DNA from 3 places in the Paenibacillus sp. JL3B1040 genome. Region 1 is predicted to be linked to each of the others. Evidence: riboswitches for the same ligand, from Rfam matches in the RefSeq annotation. Region 1 holds a riboswitch; each other region holds the start of a gene.

Region 1 (5,946 bases):
CCTCCTCGCTGAGGTGCGGGATTTCCTCCAGCAGCTCGACGTACAGCATCATACTCGACAACGGCGTTTTCGTCTGGTGCGAGATGTCGGAGAGCAGCGTCTGTATCCGGCTCCGCTCCGCCATGACTTGCCCTTCGCGCGCTTTGGCCAGCTCGACATAACGAACAACCTTGTTTTCCAACGCGGAAAGACGGGTTTCTTCATAATCGGTCAGCCTGGCCTGACCGGCGATTGCCGCATCCACAATATCGTAAGCCGCCTGGATGACGGAAGCGGACCTCGCTCGCAGCGTCCGGGCGAAAGCGCCAGCCGCCAGGATCAACGCCGCGGCGAAGCACGCGGGCAGCCAAAGCGGCGGGGAGAACACCTCCCCGGCCCACACCCAGGCGGCAACCGGATAACCGAACGTCAGCAGGGCAAACAAGAGTCCGTACCCGGCGTAAATCCAGCCGAAAGCAATCCGCTGCCGCGAGGCTGGACGGGCTTGTCCAGCGGGCCGCCCGCCTTTGCGCCCTCCGGCTAATTCGGCGTGCCCGTATCCTCCGCCGGTTGCGCGGCCGCTTCTCATCGCGGCACCCCCACGTCGGTCCACAAGTACCCGAGCCCGTATACCGTTTTAATATATTGAGGCGCGGAGGGATTCTCCTCGATCTTGGCCCGCAATCGCTTGATCGTGACGGTCAATGCGTTCTCATCCACAAACTCCGCTTCATGCCCCCATACGAGATAAATCAGCTGCTCCCGGGTCAGAATTTGTCCGCGGTGGTTCACCAGCGCCTTCAGCAGCTTTTGTTCCGTCACGCTGAGCGGAATGGCCACTCCCTCTTTGCGGTAATCCATTTTGCCGAAGTCGAACGCGAGGGAGCCGATCACCACTTTATCCTCGCGGCCGGGGTCACAGCGCCGGAGCACGGCCATCACCCGCGACCTGAGCACCATCAGGCTGAACGGCTTCGTGATGTAATCGTCCCCGCCCAGTTCGAAGCCCATCACGATATCGGACTCCATATCGTTCGCCGTCAGAAAAATGACGGGGATCCGCGAAGTCTCTCGGAGCTTGGCGCAAAAGTCCAGGCCGCTTCCGTCCGGCAGTCTGACATCAAGCAGGATGAGATCGATTCCGCCCGCCTCAAGCCGCGCTTCCGCTCCCGCCAAATCATAAGCCTGTTCCACGGCGATTCCATCCCGGGCCAACGTCAGCGCGATCCCTTTGTTCAAGCCCGCATCATCTTCTACGATCAGAATGCTCGTCATGATAAAAGTACGCCCTTTCCCTCCGGTCATTCCTACAAGCAGATTATACACGAACATCCCTTCGAAAAAATGTGTCATCTCTGAATTTGTAATTATTTCTTCCGGCTCCGCAGCTCTTTCATGATCTTGCGGCCGGTCGGCGTTTGCGCCAGCCCGCCCTGCGCCGTTTCGCGGTGGCGGCTGGGCATCGCCGAGCCGACCTCCAGCATCACGTCGATGACTTCGTCCGACGGGATCGCGCTGCGCACGCCGGCCAGCGCCATATCGGCGGCGGCAAGGGCGTTCACCGCGCCAAAGCCGTTGCGCACGATGCAGGGGATTTCCACCAAGCCGCCGACGGGATCGCAGATCAAGCCCAGCGTGTTCTTAAGCGCGAGACCGACGGCTTGCACCGCCTGCTCCGGCGTCCCGCCGCGCAGCTCGACCATCGCTCCGGCCGCCATGCCGATCGCCGAGCCGATTTCCGCCTGGCATCCGCCTTCCGCGCCGGAAATAAACGAGTTGTTGGCGATCACGTAACCGATAGCCCCGGCGCAAAACAACCCGCGCACGAGGTGATCGTCCTCCCAGCCGAAGCGCTCTTGGGCGCTCACGAACACGCCGGGGATGATGCCGCAGGAACCGGCTGTCGGCGTGGCGACGATTCGCCCCATCGAGGCGTTGACCTCGGACACCGCCAGCGCGTAGGCCATCGCCCGGCAGGCGATGTCGCCGACGGAAGCCTCTTCGCGGCCGCGGTAAGCCTCGACCCGTTTGGCGTCGCCGCCCGTCAGACCGCTGGTGGAGACGATATCCTCCGTCAGCCCTTTGTGTACCGCCGTTTTCATGATTTGGTAATACTCGCCCATGGCGGCTAGGATCTCCGCCTCCGATTGCCCGCTCTCGGCCGCCTGATCCTGGATCATGATGCCGGAAATCGTTTGGGATTCCCGGTCGCACAGCCGGACCAGCTCCCGCAAATTTTTGAAGCGCATTCCGCTCTCTCCTTTCTTATCTCGACAGATCGATATAGGCTACCCGGACGACATGCTCCAACGAACCGATCGCCTCCCTTAATTGCGGGGGGATGGACGAATCGGCTTCCACGACGGTCAATGCCTCGCCCGTGCGCCCTTTCCGGTCGGTGATGATGTAGCCGATGTTGACGTACTCCCGGCTGAACAAGGCGGTAATGCCGGCCAGCACCCCTTGCCGGTCGGCGTGGGAGATCACCAGCGTCGGCAGCTCGCCCGAGCTTTTGACCTCAAATCCGTCGATGCTCCGAATGACGACCGTTCCCCCGCCGATGGACGCGCCCGTCACTTCCATATGCCGCCCGTCCGCGCCGGTCAGCGTAATTTTTACCGTATTCGGATGCGCACCGGGTAAGACCCCCGTGGAAAATACCACCTTCACCCCCTGCTCCGCGGCATCCTGCAGCGAATGGCGGATTCGCTCGTCGTCCGTGCGGTAATCGAGGATGCCGCCGACCACGGCCAAATCGGTGCCGTGTCCGCTGTACGTTTCGGCAAAAGAGCCGTAAAAACAAATCGCCGCCTCCACCGGCGGTTCCCCGAACAATTGCCGCGCGAATCGCCCGATCCGCACCGCCCCGGCGGTATGCGAGCTCGATGGACCGATCATCGCCGGCCCGATAATGGAAAACACGTTTTTGAAGCGCATGGTTCAATCTCTCCCTTATTGGCATTCAAGATGATCCGCCGGTTTACCACGAAAAAGGGACAGCGCAAAAAGGCCGCTGCCCCTTTGCTCTGTCCCCGTTACCTGAAAGTTTAATGTTCCCGGCCTACCCTTGATCCGGGATCCATGTACCTCTTGGGTGGCTGATCGCTCTCTCCAGAGTGGCGTCCGATCATGGTCCTTGTACCTGAGAGATTCGGCTGCCGGTTTGCAGGACCGGCCCTTTGCTCCTTCGGTGCCGCTATTGAGGCTCCCCTTCCCTTCCGGCTCCCCCTGCGGACTCTCCCATCATCCTCATTCGCCTGTATGAATTTGTGTTTAATGTAAAACGAAGTTAGCAATATGTCAAGATAACTTACATAAGGTTACATGGTTTGTTAAGCTATTCTAGTCATATTTTCCTATTTTTATGTGAAAATATGTATATTTTTCATGTAAAGCCACTTGTATCCTTAAATTTACAGATATATACTATCCCCAACAACTCCAGATTTTACCTTATTTTATGAAATGTTGAAAATAAGGTGCGCTCCGCGTTAACTTTCCTTCACATCAGCGCAGGCAGGCTCGGCCGTGTTACCTCTCACTCCGCATCCGGCTTTCAGCTTCTCATCCATCATGGCTTACCCGCATTTGCATCAACTGACTTCGATTAAGGAGGTGATGAACAAAGGGACGCTCGCTCCATTCGTTACCAGGCATAATGTACCCGGACTTTGCTGAATGTTTCTCCGGGCGGCCGCCAATGGATCTTTGCTGGATCTTAAAACCTCATAAAGGGAGTGAAGAAGTTGATAAGTCTCAAGAGATTTCGCAAATCTTTCTCGCTTGGCATGTCGATCCTTCTTGCGTTGACCCTCGTCCCCGTCGCCTCCGCCGACAGCAGTGGAGTTACGGGAAAAAGCAGCCTGAAGTCGACCGCGCCCCACGTGGTTGAAGCCAAAATCGACGCCAAATTGCAGACTCAGTTTAAGCAGGACGACTTCGTCACCTACCTGGTCAAGCTCAAAGAACAAACCGATACGGCCTCGGTCGCCAAGCTGGCTCTCCAGAAAGCCACGTTGGAGAAAGCTACTCCTTCCGCCGCCAAGCTGTCCGCCCGGACTTCCGTTGTCAGCGCATTGCGCGAGACGGCCTCCCGCACCCAATTCGCACTGGACGAATATTTGCGGAAAGCCCGGGAATCCGGAGAGGTGAAGGACTACAAAAGCTACTTTATCGTAAATGCCATGGCGGTGACAAGTACAAAAGAGGTACTGGAGCAAATCGCCCTTTTCCCTGAAGTGGAGAAGATCCTTCCGAATGAAGAACGTCATCTGCAAAAGGTCGAAATCCATCAAGAACCGGCAACGCGGCCTGCCGTTGAGACGCCTTCCGCGCAACCTGCTGACGGAAAGACGGCTGCCGAGACCGACACCGGCAAGCAGACCTCGGATGTTACGCCAAGCAGCGTCGAGTGGAATATTGCCCAGGTGAATGCCCCCGAGGTGTGGAATAGGGGCATCGACGGCACCGGCATCGTAGTGGCTAACCTCGATACCGGCGTCGAGTACAATCACCCGGCCTTGAGAAGCAAATGGCGCGGATTCGATGCCTCGGGCAATGTCGTCGATCCCGAGCTCAGTTGGTACGATCCGCATAGCCATGCTTCGCTGCCGACGGATAGCCACGGCCACGGCACGCACACCATGGGGACGATGGTCGGCTCGGAGCCGGACGGCTCGAACCGGATCGGCGTCGCACCTGGGGCCAAGTGGATCGCGGTGCGGATCTTTAACCCCTCCACCACGGATGCCATCATCCTGGATGGCGGCCAATGGCTACTGGCCCCGATCGATGCCGAAGGGAATCTTCATCCGGAGCTGGCTCCCGATGTGGTCAACAACTCCTGGGGCGGTGGCCCCGGCATCGACGAATGGTTCCGCCCGATCGTGCAGGCTTGGAGAAGCGCGCAAATCTTCCCCGAGTTTTCGGCGGGCAACGTCGATGAATTCAATCCCGGCGGTCCCGGCTCCGTAGCCGCACCGGCCAACTATCCCGAAGCGTTCGCCACCGGCGCCACGGACATCGGCGGAAATTTGGCCGATTTCTCTTTGCGGGGACCCTCGCCTTACGATGAAATTAAACCGGAGGTTTCCGCACCGGGGGTGAACATTCGCTCCTCCGTTCCCGGCGGAGCCTACGAGGGCGGCTGGAACGGCACCTCGATGGCGGGGCCGCACACGACAGCGATCGCCGCCTTGTTGCTGCAGGCCAACCACTCCCTCACGGTGGACCAGTTGGAGGACATCCTGACCCACACGGCCACGCCGCGGACGGACGGCGAATATGAGGCGGCCCCCAATAACGGGTACGGGTACGGCATCGTAAATGCACTGGACGCCGTCGGCTCCGTGCTGGAAGGGGTCGGCATGGTCTCCGGGCGCGTGGTGACCGGCGGAGAAGACTTGGACGAGCCGGTCCTGGAGCATACGCCGCCTACCTTAGTATATGAAGGCTTCGATGTAACGTTATCCGCCCGCGTAAGCGACGACGTTGCCGTCACGTCGGTCGAGTTTTACGCCAAAGAAACAGGAACCAGCCATTATTTATATCTTCCGGCCAAACGGGTTTCCGGGAACGAAAAGGATGGCGGATATGAAGCAACCGTACCCGCCTTCCTCATCGGGACGGCCGGACTTGAATACTACATTCGCGTGAACGACTACGGCAACAACGGGTTTGACAGCAAGCCATACACCGTAACGGTATCGACCGGCATCGCGCCCGGTTATTTGCAGGATTTCGAGTCCGATGTCACCGGATTTATGTCCGGCGGAACCGGAAACACCTGGGCCTGGGGAACGCCGGTCAGCGGACCGGGCAGCGCTCATTCCGGCGAAAAGGTGTACGCCAGCAATCTGACCGGCAGCTACGCTTCCGGCGCCGACTCGTATCTACTGACGCCGCCCATTGATTTGACCGATAGTCCGCAAGGGGCGCTGCTCTCTTTTAAACATTGGTATGACTTGG
Region 2 (5,946 bases), 1.4 Mb from region 1:
TTGCCGGACAAGCTGAATGAGGTGTGCGGCCATTGGCACCTTCGCCATTATTTGACGGAACGCACCGATCGGGAGGCACGTTTTGTGCTCGACGTTCCGACGATGAACAAGTACCTTCCGAAGTATCTAATCACGTTCGGGACGGCCATCCGAGTACTCGAACCGCCGGAGTTGAAACGCCGAATTCAGGAAACCGCCTCCGGCATCGCCAAACATTACTTGGATGAAACCGATTGATCTTCGCTGACAGCGTTTGTCATGGAACCCGGTATACGATAGGGACACGGCTGCAGCGGGAGCGGCAGCTAAACGACAACGAGGATAAGGAGCGTGAAGAGATTCATGCAAAGATCGGCGGATCAATGTTTGGCCTATCATGTTTGGGCGAATGACCGACTTTTCTCTCATCTGGAGCAGCTTCCGGAGGAGGTATTCCACACGGAAGTGACGAGCGTATTCCCGTCCGTGGCGGACGCGGTGGGACATATTTACCTGTTCGACCAGCTCTATCTGTCCGTGCTTGAAGGGGTTCCGAACGAGGATATTTTTCCGAAAATGCCAATCTGGTCGGAGGAAGCGAAAGGCAAGTCCGTAGGCGAGATACGGCAGCTGTTCGCCGGCGTCGCCGACCGCTTCCGCGATCTGCTGCGGCGTACGCCCGACCCGGACAAGGCGATAACGATTCATCACCCGAAGTATGGCAGCCTGGATACGCGGTTCTCCGACATTCTGCAGCATGTGGTCAATCACGGGACGTATCACCGGGGGAACGTGACCGCGATGCTGCGGCAGCAAGGGTATGCCGGGGTCCCTACGGATTATTTGTTCTTCCTGCTGGAACGGCAGGCGAAATCGATTGACAGCAACAAGAAGATGTGATAATTTCGCTGTAAGAAAATAAAGGCAATGCAACCTTCGGGTTCAACCTCGCTGAGAAGTGGGTTGGACCCTTTTTGCATTCCAAAATTAGGGGAGGATTCGTAATGTCGAGAACAGAATTGCTGTTGCAACGGCTGGGCGAGATCGGCAAATCACTCGAACGCAAGGGGGGAGCTCTTCTGTTACTAGGAGTTGGCTCCGTTGGGGTCGAGACAGAACGGTTGGATGAATATTCGGATTTGGATTTTTTTGTCATTGTCAAGCCCGGGGAGAAGAACAGATATATAGACCGGTTGGATTGGCTAGAGGATGTACACCCTCTTGCCTATTCGTTTAAGAATTCGGATATCGGCTATAAAGTACTGTTCGAGGACGGTATTTTTGGGGAATATGCAGTATTCGAGGAATGGGAGTTGGCGAACGCTACCTATACAGAAGGCCGGGTCATATGGAAGGACCCTATGTATGCCAATACGGCAATCGCGAAACCTTCCAACCCGGTCCCCAGCCCCAAAGCGGAATCCTTAGACTTTCCTTTGAATGAAGCCTTAACCAATCTATACGTGGGGCTCGGTCGCTATGCTAGGGGGGAGTGTCTATCCGCGACGAGGTTTGTTCAAGGTTACGCAGTGGACAGGATTTTATCCGTACTCCATTTGCTGGAGCAAGAGGTGGACTATTTTCCCGACCCATTCGGGAATGAGAGGCGGCTCGAGAGGAGGTACCCCCGTTTTGCAGAAATCATAGGAGACATGATACAGGGATACGATCATGTTCCCGAATCGGCACTTCGTATTTTAAATTTCATAGAAGAAGTGTATCCAGTCAATCGAAGATTAAGCGATGAGATACGGCGATTGGCTATTCTAACTTGCCGATAGAAGCAGCGGGGGAACTATCTCGTTGACAAAAAATTTCATTGCGATTAATATTGAAAAATAATTCACATTCCTTGTTACCATCGAAAAATTAAATCATTCGCAAGCTATGATGGCTATGGATCACACTATAGCCGGAGCAGCTTCTGGAGAGACCGCGATTCCGCGGCGCCGAAGGGTTCACAATCTCAGGCAAAAGGACAGAAGAGTATAAATACGTCGATTTGGCAGGCGTTTCGCCTAGTATGCCAAGTCCTATTTATTCTTTTTACGTTCCGGAGATTGGAGGGCATCCAGTCTCTTTTTTTATGCCTAATTTGTTCATTATTTCATATGAGGAAGCTCATGACTTTAAGGGGGAATCAGGTATGGTGCAGCAGGAATTAAAAAGGGATTTAGCGAATCGGCACGTTCAGTTGATCGCCATCGGCGGCACGATTGGGACGGGATTGTTCCTTGGTTCGGGCAAAGCGATTCAACTGGCCGGGCCGTCGATCATTTTTGCCTATCTCCTTGTGGGGATTGCCGTGTTCTTTGTGATGCGAGCGTTGGGAGAGCTGCTGTTGTCCAAAGCCGGCTATTCATCGTTTACGGACATTGCCGAAGACTATCTGGGGCCGCGGGCCGCGTTCGTTACCGGATGGACCTATTGGTTTTGCTGGATCATGACGGCCATGGCCGATGTGATTGCGGTAGGGGTTTACGTTCAGTATTGGTTCGATATCCCGCAATGGGTTCCGGCGGTCATCTGCTTGATCATCCTGCTGGGACTTAACCTGTTGACGGTGAAGAACTTCGGCGAATTGGAATTTTGGTTTGCCTTAATCAAGGTCGTCACGATTCTCGTATTGATCGGCCTCGGCGTCGTTTTGCTGGTCATCGGATTCAAGACGGATGCGGGAACCGTGTCGGCGAAGAACATTTGGGGACATGGCGGCCTCTTCCCGAACGGAATCCAAGGTTTCCTGCTCTCCTTCCAAATGGTGGTATTCGCTTATGTCGGCGTGGAGCTGGTAGGGGTGTCGGCGGCGGAAACGTCCAATCCGGAGAAAAATATCCCGTCGGCCATTAATAAAATTCCGCTGCGCATTTTGTTCTTCTACGTTGGCGCCTTGATCGCCCTCTTGTGCATTAACCCCTGGACGGGGCTGACTCCGGCGGAGAGCCCGTTCGTGAAGACGTTTAGTCTGGTCGGCATTCCGGTTGCCGCGGGGATCATTAACTTCGTCGTCTTGACTTCGGCCGCGTCCGCTTGTAACAGCGGGATGTTCTCGACCAGCCGGATCCTCTATAATTTAAGCAAAAACAAGCAGGCTCCCTCCGGGATGGCGACACTGAACAAAAACCATGTGCCCGGCAACGCGCTGCTGGTTTCCACGCTGGTCATCTCCGTAGGGGCGCTGTTAAGCAAGCTGATTCCGGGGCAAGCTTTCGGCATCGTGACGACGATTAGCGCCATTTGCTTTATTTGGGTGTGGGGCGTGGTGCTCGTGTGCCATATTCGTTATAAGCGCACGCGGCCGGAGCTGCAGGTCAAGTCGACATTTAGGGCGCCGTTTACGCCATTTGTCAATTATGCGGTCCTCGTGATGTTTGCGGCCATTTTGCTGATCATGCTGTTTGCGGAGGAGACCCGTCCGGCTCTGTTGCTGACGCCGCTGTGGTTCATTCTCCTGTTCGGATTGCATGCGATAAGAAAACGCAAGGAGCGGGCAACTCACGTCCCCCTTGAGCAGACCCATCTCTAACGGCGGTCCCAGCTTTGCAACTCGAATCAAATTTGCGGGGTTTTGCTTATTCCCGACGCCCCTTCACCCGCTTCAATGCGGCGACGATCAGGAAGCTGATAATGACGAGCAGAAGCCAGGAGCTGATCTTGCCAAGACGGACGAGGTGCCAGCCGTCGGATTGGTTCGGATACCTCCAGGCGCTGAAGAACGTGGCGACGTTTTCCGCGACCCAGATAAAGAAGCCGATCAGCACAAAGGAGAGGGATAACGGCATCCGGTAGGGCTTGCCGCCTACCTCGTAGGTCACCCAGGTTCGCCAGAAGACGAGCAGCACCAGCGCCGACAACCCCCAGCGAACATCGATCCAATAATGGTGGGTGAAGAAATTCAGATAAATCGAGGCGGCCAGCGGGACGACCAGCCAGAGCGGGGGAAAGCGGATCAGATCCACTTTCAGACGCCGCCAAGCTTGACACAGGTAACTGGCTACACTGGCATACATAAACCCGCTGTAGAGAGGGACGCCGTTCACTTTCGTCCAGGCTTCCTCCGGGTAGGACCAGGACCCCATATGAACCTTGAACATCTCCAGCGCCAAACCGATCAAGTGGAAGACCGTAATCACCTTCAGTTCGTCGCGGGTCTCCAGTCCGAACCGTACCATCCAGACCTGCATGGCGAGGCAGATCAGCAGCAGCCAGTCATACCGCGGCAGGAAGGGAAAGGGAAGCCACTGCGTCAAAGCCAGCGATGCAAAAATCACCACGGGAAACACGCAGGACAACGCCTGCTGCCAGCCGAAGCGCACCAACTGCCGAAGGGCATGCTCAAGGCGTTTAAGGCGGTTACCCACGCGCAACTCCCCTTTGTTCAGAGATCGACTCAGGCTACTCCTCATCGTTTCGGTACTCCATAATGTCACCGGGCTGGCAATCCAGCGCCTTGCAGATCGCCTCCAAAGTGGAGAATCGAATGGCTTTGGCCTTCCCGTTTTTCAAAATGGACAGGTTCGCCATCGTGATGCCGACCTTCTCCGAAAGCTCCGTGACGCTCATTTTCCGTTTTGCCAGCATGACGTCAAGATTGATAATTACGGGCATGGATTCCTTCACCTCAGATCGTTAAATCGTTTTCCGATTTGATGTCGATAGCATTTCTTAAGAGACGTTGAAGCACGGCCGCAAAGACGGCAATCACGAGGGAAGCGAAACAGATGACCAGCCCGATCGCGGCGAGTCCCGGCGCATCGTCCTTCTCCGCAATGATGAACAGGATCGGCAGGATGACCGTATACAGAATACAGATGGCGACCGCGCAGTTTCTAATGCTCTTTAGAGCCCTTACCGAAGCTTCGGAGAAGGCGGTATTCTTGTCGATATAGCTTAGCAGCTTTAGCGTCTGGTAAAGCGCAAAGAAGAAAGGAATGGCCGATGCGTACATAGGAATGAGCACGGTCAGGTAGAGGAAGGGCGGATAATACTCCACCAAATCTTTGGCTATCGCGGGTACCCCCAGCGCGCATACGGCAAGGATCGCGATGCCCATCAGGAAAACGACGCCCCTTAAGAAAAGGGTAGAGCTTTGTTCACGTTTCATATCAACATAGCACCTCGCGTAGGATTAGTGTCGAAGTTAATTTACCACGTTTTTTATCGATAATCAATAAATATTTATTAATAAATGGGATGTATATATCGAAAAAGAATAATTTCACCGGGCATACCCGATAAGTTCTTTTTGGATGGCTTAAAAAAATCAATTATTAATATCTAAGAAATAAATATTTCAATCCCTCAGTATTGTTGATACACTAAAATCAATCAATCATTACGGAAAAGGTGTGGGCCAGCTCGTCTCCAGACTTGTAGCGAGAACAAAACGAGAGCGCTTACATCCTTTCAGCAAAATAAGGGCATAAGGGACGGTAAACATGAATCACGGACAAACAAGTACAGACGTTATTTTGATTGGTGCCGGAATTATGAGTGCGACGTTGGGGACCCTGCTGAAAGAATTGGCGCCGGACTGGAACATTAAGGTGTTTGAACAACTTGCCCGGGCAGGGGAGGAAAGCTCGAACGAATGGAATAATGCGGGAACCGGTCATGCCGCTCTGTGCGAGTTGAACTATACGACCGAGCGGCCGGACGGAACCGTCGATATTGGCAAAGCGGTCAAGGTGAATGAACAGTTCCAAGTTTCCAGGCAGTTCTGGTCCTATCTGGTTCAGCGCCAACTGATTCGAAATCCGCAGGATTTCATCATGCCGCTGCCTCATATGAGTTATGTGCGCGGGGAGCAGAATGTCGAATTTCTGAGAAGACGTTACGAGGCCTTGTCCGCGCATCCTTTGTTCCAGGGGATGGAGTTCTCCGACGATCCGGGGCAACTGAGAGAATGGGTTCCGTTGATGATGAAGGAACGGAAGAACTACGAGCCGATCGCGGCAACGAAGATCG
Region 3 (5,946 bases), 2.0 Mb from region 1:
CCGGGGCCAGCTTGATTTCCCTGGTGAAGAATTTGGAGTACTTTAGGATTGATGCGCTGCCGTTCTTCGTGGTCGGCTTTATCAGCGCCTTTGTGTTTGCGCTGTTGTCGATCCGGTTTTTCCTGAAGCTGATCGACCGTATCAAGCTCGTGCCGTTTGCGGTGTACCGCATTCTGCTGGCCATCGTGATTTGGGCGGTGTATTTCTAAGTCCTAGATGTTGTAAAGACTGCAATATTTGAAGGGGAAGCCCGGTGTGATGGCACGGATTGTTGCATTTCGTACAACAATTTCGCGCTGTCGAAGGGGTTGAGGGTGATAATGTTGTACGGAATACAGCATTTCCGAGTAAAGGCCGTTTTGGCTACTAATCATGTTGTACGAAATACAACATTTGGTTAAGAAGTCCCTGAACACAAAAAGTTGGATGGAATAAGGGTTAGATTCCATCCAACTTTTTGTGCTTGTAGGAAGTGGCTGTGGCGTGACGTAAGTGCTCTCTGTACGATATTTCGTATATAACCGCTCCTTGATGCTTTCGACCAAACCAGTTTGAACGATATTGCAGTTTTGTTTGATCTGGAGGCGCAAACCCTCCGTTCCGGGCTTACCCGCAGGCGCAGTTCAGCACCGGCTTCCGGGCGGCGCCGGTTTCGTCCAGGCGCGTGACCGGCGTTGTGTGCGGCGCGTTCCGCAACCGATCCGGGTCCGTCTCGGCCTCCCTGGCGATGGCGATCATGGCGTTGATAAAGCTGTCCAGCGTTTCCTTGCTTTCGGTTTCCGTCGGTTCGATCATCAGGCATTCCTCGACGTTCAGCGGGAAATAGATGGTCGGCGGATGATAGCCGAAGTCCAGCAGCCGCTTGGCGATGTCCAGCGTGCGGATGCCGTACTTCGCCAGCCCGCTGCCGGACATGACGAATTCGTGTTTGCACGGTTGACCTGGGTACGGAAGGTCGTAATAAGGAGCCAAGCGGTTCATCATATAGTTGGCGTTTAATACGGCATTTTCCGACACTTGGCGGAGTCCTTCCGGGCCGAGACTGCGGATATACGCATAAGCGCGGACAAGAATTCCGAAATTTCCGTAAAAAGCTTTCACCCGGCCGATCGAGCCGACCGCCCCGGAGTTTTTGGCGTTAGCCGCATCGGCGGCGGCTCCTGCGGCGCGTGTGCCTCGAATGGCGTACCGGCCGGTTTCGTCCTTGACGATCATGGGCTCGGGAAGAAACGGAACCAACCGCCGCTTGACGCCGACCGGACCGGCGCCGGGGCCGCCGCCGCCGTGCGGGGTGCTCATCGTCTTGTGCAGGTTCAGGTGCACGACGTCAAAGCCCATGTCGCCGGGGCGGGCGATGCCCATGATCGCGTTGGAGTTCGCGCCGTCATAGTACAGCAGCCCGCCGGCTTCGTGCACGATGTCGGCGATCTCCAGGATTTGTTCCTCGAACAAGCCCAGCGTGTTCGGGTTGGTGAGCATCAGCGCGGCCGTGTCTTCGCCGACGGCTGCGCGCAGCGCGTCCAGATCGACCATGCCGCGCGCGGTGGACGGGATGGTGATCGTCTCGAATCCGGCAACCGAAGCGCTGGCCGGATTGGTGCCGTGCGAGGAGTCCGGCACGATCACTTTGGTCCGCCGCTCGCCGCGGCTTTCGTGGTAGGCGCGGATCATCATCAGGCCGGTCCATTCGCCGTGGGCCCCGGCCGCCGGCTGCAGCGTCACCTCATCCATGCCGGTGAGTCCGGCCAGGTCCCGCTGCAGGCGGTGCATCAGTTCCAGCGCGCCTTGCACGCTTTCCTCCGGCTGAAAGGGATGGATTTTGGCCAGGCCGGAATACCGCGCCACGTCCTCGTTGACCTTCGGATTGTATTTCATCGTGCAGGAGCCCAGCGGATAAAATCCGTTATCGACCCCGAAGTTCCGGCGGGATAACGCCGTATAATGACGGATCACGTCCACCTCGTACACTTCGGGGAAAGCCAAGCCTTCGCTCCGCAGCATGCCCTGCGGCACCAGTTCTTCCTTAGCGACGGCCGGGACGTCGCATTCCGGCAGGGAATAGCCGACCCGTCCGGGGCGGCTGCGCTCAAAAATCAACAATTCATCGGGTTTCGTCTCTTTTATTTCGGACATATCGATTCCTCCATCACGCGGGCGAATTGGTCGATTTCCGCTTTGCTGCGTTTTTCCGTTACGGCGATCAACAGATGGCCGGCCAGCTCGGGGTAGCTGCGGCCGAGATCGTACCCGCCGATCAAGCCTGCGGCGAGAAAGTCCCGCTGCAGCCGGACCGGATCGGTCCCCTCCGGCAGCCGCAGCACGAACTCGTTGAAGAACGGCGATTCAAAAGCCGCGCTTACGCCGGGAATGGCGGTCAGCGTCTTTTGGGCATAATGGCTTTTCTGCAAATTCAGCTCCGCCACCTCGGCCATCCCTTGCTTGCCCATGACGGACAGATAGACGGAGGCGGCCAGCGCAAGCAGCGCCTGATTGGAGCAAATGTTCGAGGTCGCTTTCTCGCGGCGGATATGCTGCTCGCGGGCCTGCAGGGTCAGGACGAACCCGCGCTTGCCGTTCCGGTCGGTCGTTTGTCCGACGATCCGGCCGGGCATCCGGCGCATATGCGCTTCCGATACGGCGAAGAATCCGCAGGTCGGACCGCCGAAGGAAGGGGCCAGGCCAAGCGGCTGGGCATCGCCGACGACGATGTCGGCGCCGAGCTTGCCCGGCGCTTCCAGCAGGCCAAGCGCCAGCGGATTGCTGCTGACGACCAGCAAGCTGCCGTGCGCGTGAGCCAATTCGCCGATCGCGCGAAGATCCTCCAAAGAACCGAAAAAATTCGGGTTTTGGATCAGCACGGCGGCGGTGTCCTTGGTGATGGCGGCGGCGAGCGCCTGGCGATCGGTCACGCCTTGCTCCCAGCCGACCTCGACGAGCTCGAGGTTCAGGCCATGGGCATAAGTGGCGAGCACCTCGCGGGCTTCCGGGTGGACGGCGCGGGAGACGACGAGCCGCTTGCGCTTGGTGGCGGCCGCAGCCAGGTTGCCGGCTTCGGCCAAAGCGGTGGCTCCGTCATACATGCTGGCATTGGCGACCTTGAGGCCGGTCAGCTCGCAGATGTAGGATTGGAACTCGAAAATCGCCTGCAGCTCGCCTTGGCTAATTTCCGGTTGATAGGGCGTGTAGGCGGTATAAAACTCCGAACGGGACACGACGTGTTGGATTACGGAAGGGATGTGATGGTCGTAAAGTCCGGCGCCGAGGAAGCTGGCGAAGCGATCGGTGTCGGCGTTGCGCCCGGCCAGCTCGGCCAGGTGCCGGGTCAGCGCGTATTCGTCCAGGCGCGGGGAGACCGGGAGCTCGCCTTGAAAGCGAATGGCCTCCGGGATATCGCGGAACAACGCCTCCACGGAATCGGTGCCGATGGCCGCCAGCATTTCATTTCGGTCTTGTTCGGTTAACGGCAAATAACGGTGCTTTAGCATACGGTTTTATGAATCTCCTTTCGTCGCTTGGCGGCTTTCGTTTCGGCGATAGAACGGCAGCGGGACGACCTTGGCCTTCAGCCGTTTGCCGCGGATGTCGACCTCCAGGATCGTACCCGGTTCGGTATAGGCACTGGTCAGGATCGCCATCCCGAGGTTTCTTTTCAAAGTCGGCGACTGCGTACCTGTCGTCACTTCCCCGAGCGGTACTTCCGAGCCTTCGGCAAACACCGGGTAATGCGTGCGCGGGATGCCGCGATCGATCATCTCGAGGCCGACCAAGCGGCGAGGTACGCCGTCGTCCCGCTGTTTGGCCAGCGCCTCGCGCCCGATGAAATCGCCCTGCTGCAGCTTCACGAACCGGTTCAGACCGGCTTCGAGCGGGGTGATATCCGGCCCGAGCTCCTGCCCGTACAGCGGCAGGCAGGCTTCGAAGCGCAGCGTATCCCTGGCGCCGAGCCCGGCGGGGAGCAGGCCGTACGCCGCCCCGGCTTCCATCAAAACGTCCCATAACGCTTTCGCGCGTTCCGCCGCCACATATAACTCGAAGCCGTCTTCGCCGGTATACCCGGTTCGCGACAGCAGCGCCGGAATACCGGCAATCCGCACTTCCGGAATAAAGGCGAACGGGCGCAAGGCCGCGGGCTCCTGCCCATCGCAAAGCGGGGAGAGGATCGTGGAAGCGAGCGGCCCTTGCACGGCCAGCAACGCCGTCTCGCCGGACGCGTCACGCATCGTTGCGCCGTCGGCGGGAAGGTGACGCTGCAGCCATTCCCAATCCTTTTCGATATTCGAGGCGTTGACTACCAGCATGTACTTCCCCGGCTCCAGCATATAAATCAACAGATCGTCCACCACGCCGCCATCGGGGTAGCACAGCAAAGTATACTGGGCTTTACCCGGTTGGAGCAGGGTCACGTCATTGGTCGTCATACGCTGCAAAAAGCGTTCCGCTTCCGGTCCTTCCACGAAAAATTCGCCCATGTGCGACACGTCGAACAATCCGGCGCGCTCGCGCACGGCTTCATGTTCTTTCTGGATGCCGCTGAACTGCACCGGCAGCTCCCAGCCGCCGAAATCGATGCAGCGGACGCCTTCGTAACGCGCATACCCGGAGTAGAGCGGCGTTCGCCGCAATGCGGATTCGGACATTACCATCACCTCGTAGGGCCGGATCGGCCTTTTTTGGAAAAACGAAAAGGACAGGCCAAAGAAATTCCGTCAGCTTCCCTAACGGATCTTCCTGGCTCTGTCCCTTGTACCTGAGAGTTACCCTGCCGAAGCCATGAAGGCACGTGCAGGTTTCCCCTTGGGTGATTCGCGCAATGCGAAGATGACTTCATCACTCCATCGATTCCATCGCTTGCGAATGCTCTCCAGAGTTGCGTCCGGCAGAAGTCCTTTTGCCTGAGAGATTCACCGCATGGCGGTTTGCTCCTTCGGCGTTACAGAACTTGCGTATTGTAATCTCTCCCTCTGCCATCAACCGCAGCTTATACATCTCATTAATACTCAAAATCGATCGAGATGTCAATAAAGTTATCATAATAATTTTAAACTATTTCGTTTAATGGAAAAGTCTACGCTTACATTTTGCTAGACTCTATCAAATGTGTTAATAATATTGACATGAGAGCCGGGTTTGGAATAATCTGAACGAAGAAACTTCAGGTTCGAGCATCGGCAAGGCAAGTAGGGGACGATAGATTATCCGGACAGAGGAGGAGCTAATCTTGGCCAGTGAGATCAGGGAAAACGTTTGGTACAGCGATGAGCATGAATGGGTGCTTGATTTGGGGGACGGGACGGTGAAAATCGGCATCTCCGACGTCGCCCAGCATCGTTTGGGCGATATCGTGTTCGTGGAGCTGCCCGATCCGGGGCAGGAGATCGAAGCGCAGGACGCCATCGGCACGATCGAATCCGTCAAGACGGTGGCCGATTTGTTTACGCCGGTCAGCGGGACCGTGCTGGCGGTCAACGGGGAGCTGGACACCGCGCCGGAGCTCGTGAATGAAGAGCCTTACGATGGAGGTTGGATGGTGCACATCCGGCTGAAGGAGGATCCGAACCTCGCGTTGGCAAATTTGATGGACTCTACAGCGTATGCGGAATTTATCGAGAGATAATCCGGTTTCATGCACATGAAAAAAAACTCGCGGCCAGCGTTAGCGCGAAAGGAGCGGATCAACGATCCGCCCAACCGCCTATCGCATGCCGCGAGTTGTCGTTATCGGGCATTGCGCCCATGGGGGGGCAACAGCAGGGAGCGGTACAGCGCTTCGAACATAAACTCCAGCGCTTCCAGATGCCGCTTGGCCTCCGCAACGCCGGAGCCCCAGGCATAAATCCCGTGGTTTCGGAGCAGCAACGCGGGAACGCGCGTATCCAGCCCACCCGATATTCGCTTGAGGATCGCAGGGAGTTCGGGATTCGGCAGGATCGGCACCCGAATTTCCGC

The links. A riboswitch is a leader RNA that binds a small molecule or an ion and turns the genes downstream of it on or off. The one in region 1 is predicted to bind glycine.
Region 2: another riboswitch for glycine. It lies ahead of ACZF99_RS26080 (amino acid permease); the one in region 1 lies ahead of sdaAB (L-serine ammonia-lyase, iron-sulfur-dependent subunit beta).
Region 3: another riboswitch for glycine. It lies ahead of gcvT (glycine cleavage system aminomethyltransferase GcvT); the one in region 1 lies ahead of sdaAB (L-serine ammonia-lyase, iron-sulfur-dependent subunit beta).

What each region holds. Positions count from the first base shown of each region.
Region 1 covers NZ_CM169317.1:1,236,201-1,242,146, reverse strand. The annotation lists gene ACZF99_RS05385 (sensor histidine kinase) at 1-568, opposite strand, end outside; gene ACZF99_RS05380 (response regulator transcription factor) at 565-1,254, opposite strand; gene sdaAA (L-serine ammonia-lyase, iron-sulfur-dependent, subunit alpha) at 1,347-2,228, opposite strand; gene sdaAB (L-serine ammonia-lyase, iron-sulfur-dependent subunit beta) at 2,245-2,916, opposite strand; glycine riboswitch at 3,100-3,232, opposite strand; gene ACZF99_RS05365 (S8 family serine peptidase) at 3,726-5,946, shown strand, end outside.
Region 2 covers NZ_CM169317.1:5,681,496-5,687,441, reverse strand. The annotation lists gene ACZF99_RS26095 (helix-turn-helix transcriptional regulator) at 1-237, shown strand, start outside; gene ACZF99_RS26090 (DinB family protein) at 331-879, shown strand; gene ACZF99_RS26085 (hypothetical protein) at 984-1,760, shown strand; glycine riboswitch at 1,894-1,971, shown strand; gene ACZF99_RS26080 (amino acid permease) at 2,126-3,505, shown strand; gene ACZF99_RS26075 (DUF817 domain-containing protein) at 3,552-4,385, opposite strand; gene ACZF99_RS26070 (helix-turn-helix domain-containing protein) at 4,375-4,587, opposite strand; gene ACZF99_RS26065 (DUF2975 domain-containing protein) at 4,601-5,083, opposite strand; gene ACZF99_RS26060 (malate:quinone oxidoreductase) at 5,418-5,946, shown strand, end outside.
Region 3 covers NZ_CM169317.1:3,238,876-3,244,821, reverse strand. The annotation lists gene ACZF99_RS14590 (undecaprenyl-diphosphate phosphatase) at 1-209, shown strand, start outside; gene gcvPB (aminomethyl-transferring glycine dehydrogenase subunit GcvPB) at 607-2,133, opposite strand; gene gcvPA (aminomethyl-transferring glycine dehydrogenase subunit GcvPA) at 2,121-3,485, opposite strand; gene gcvT (glycine cleavage system aminomethyltransferase GcvT) at 3,492-4,637, opposite strand; glycine riboswitch at 4,733-4,867, opposite strand; glycine riboswitch at 4,871-4,971, opposite strand; gene gcvH (glycine cleavage system protein GcvH) at 5,219-5,614, shown strand; gene mtnB (methylthioribulose 1-phosphate dehydratase) at 5,716-5,946, opposite strand, start outside.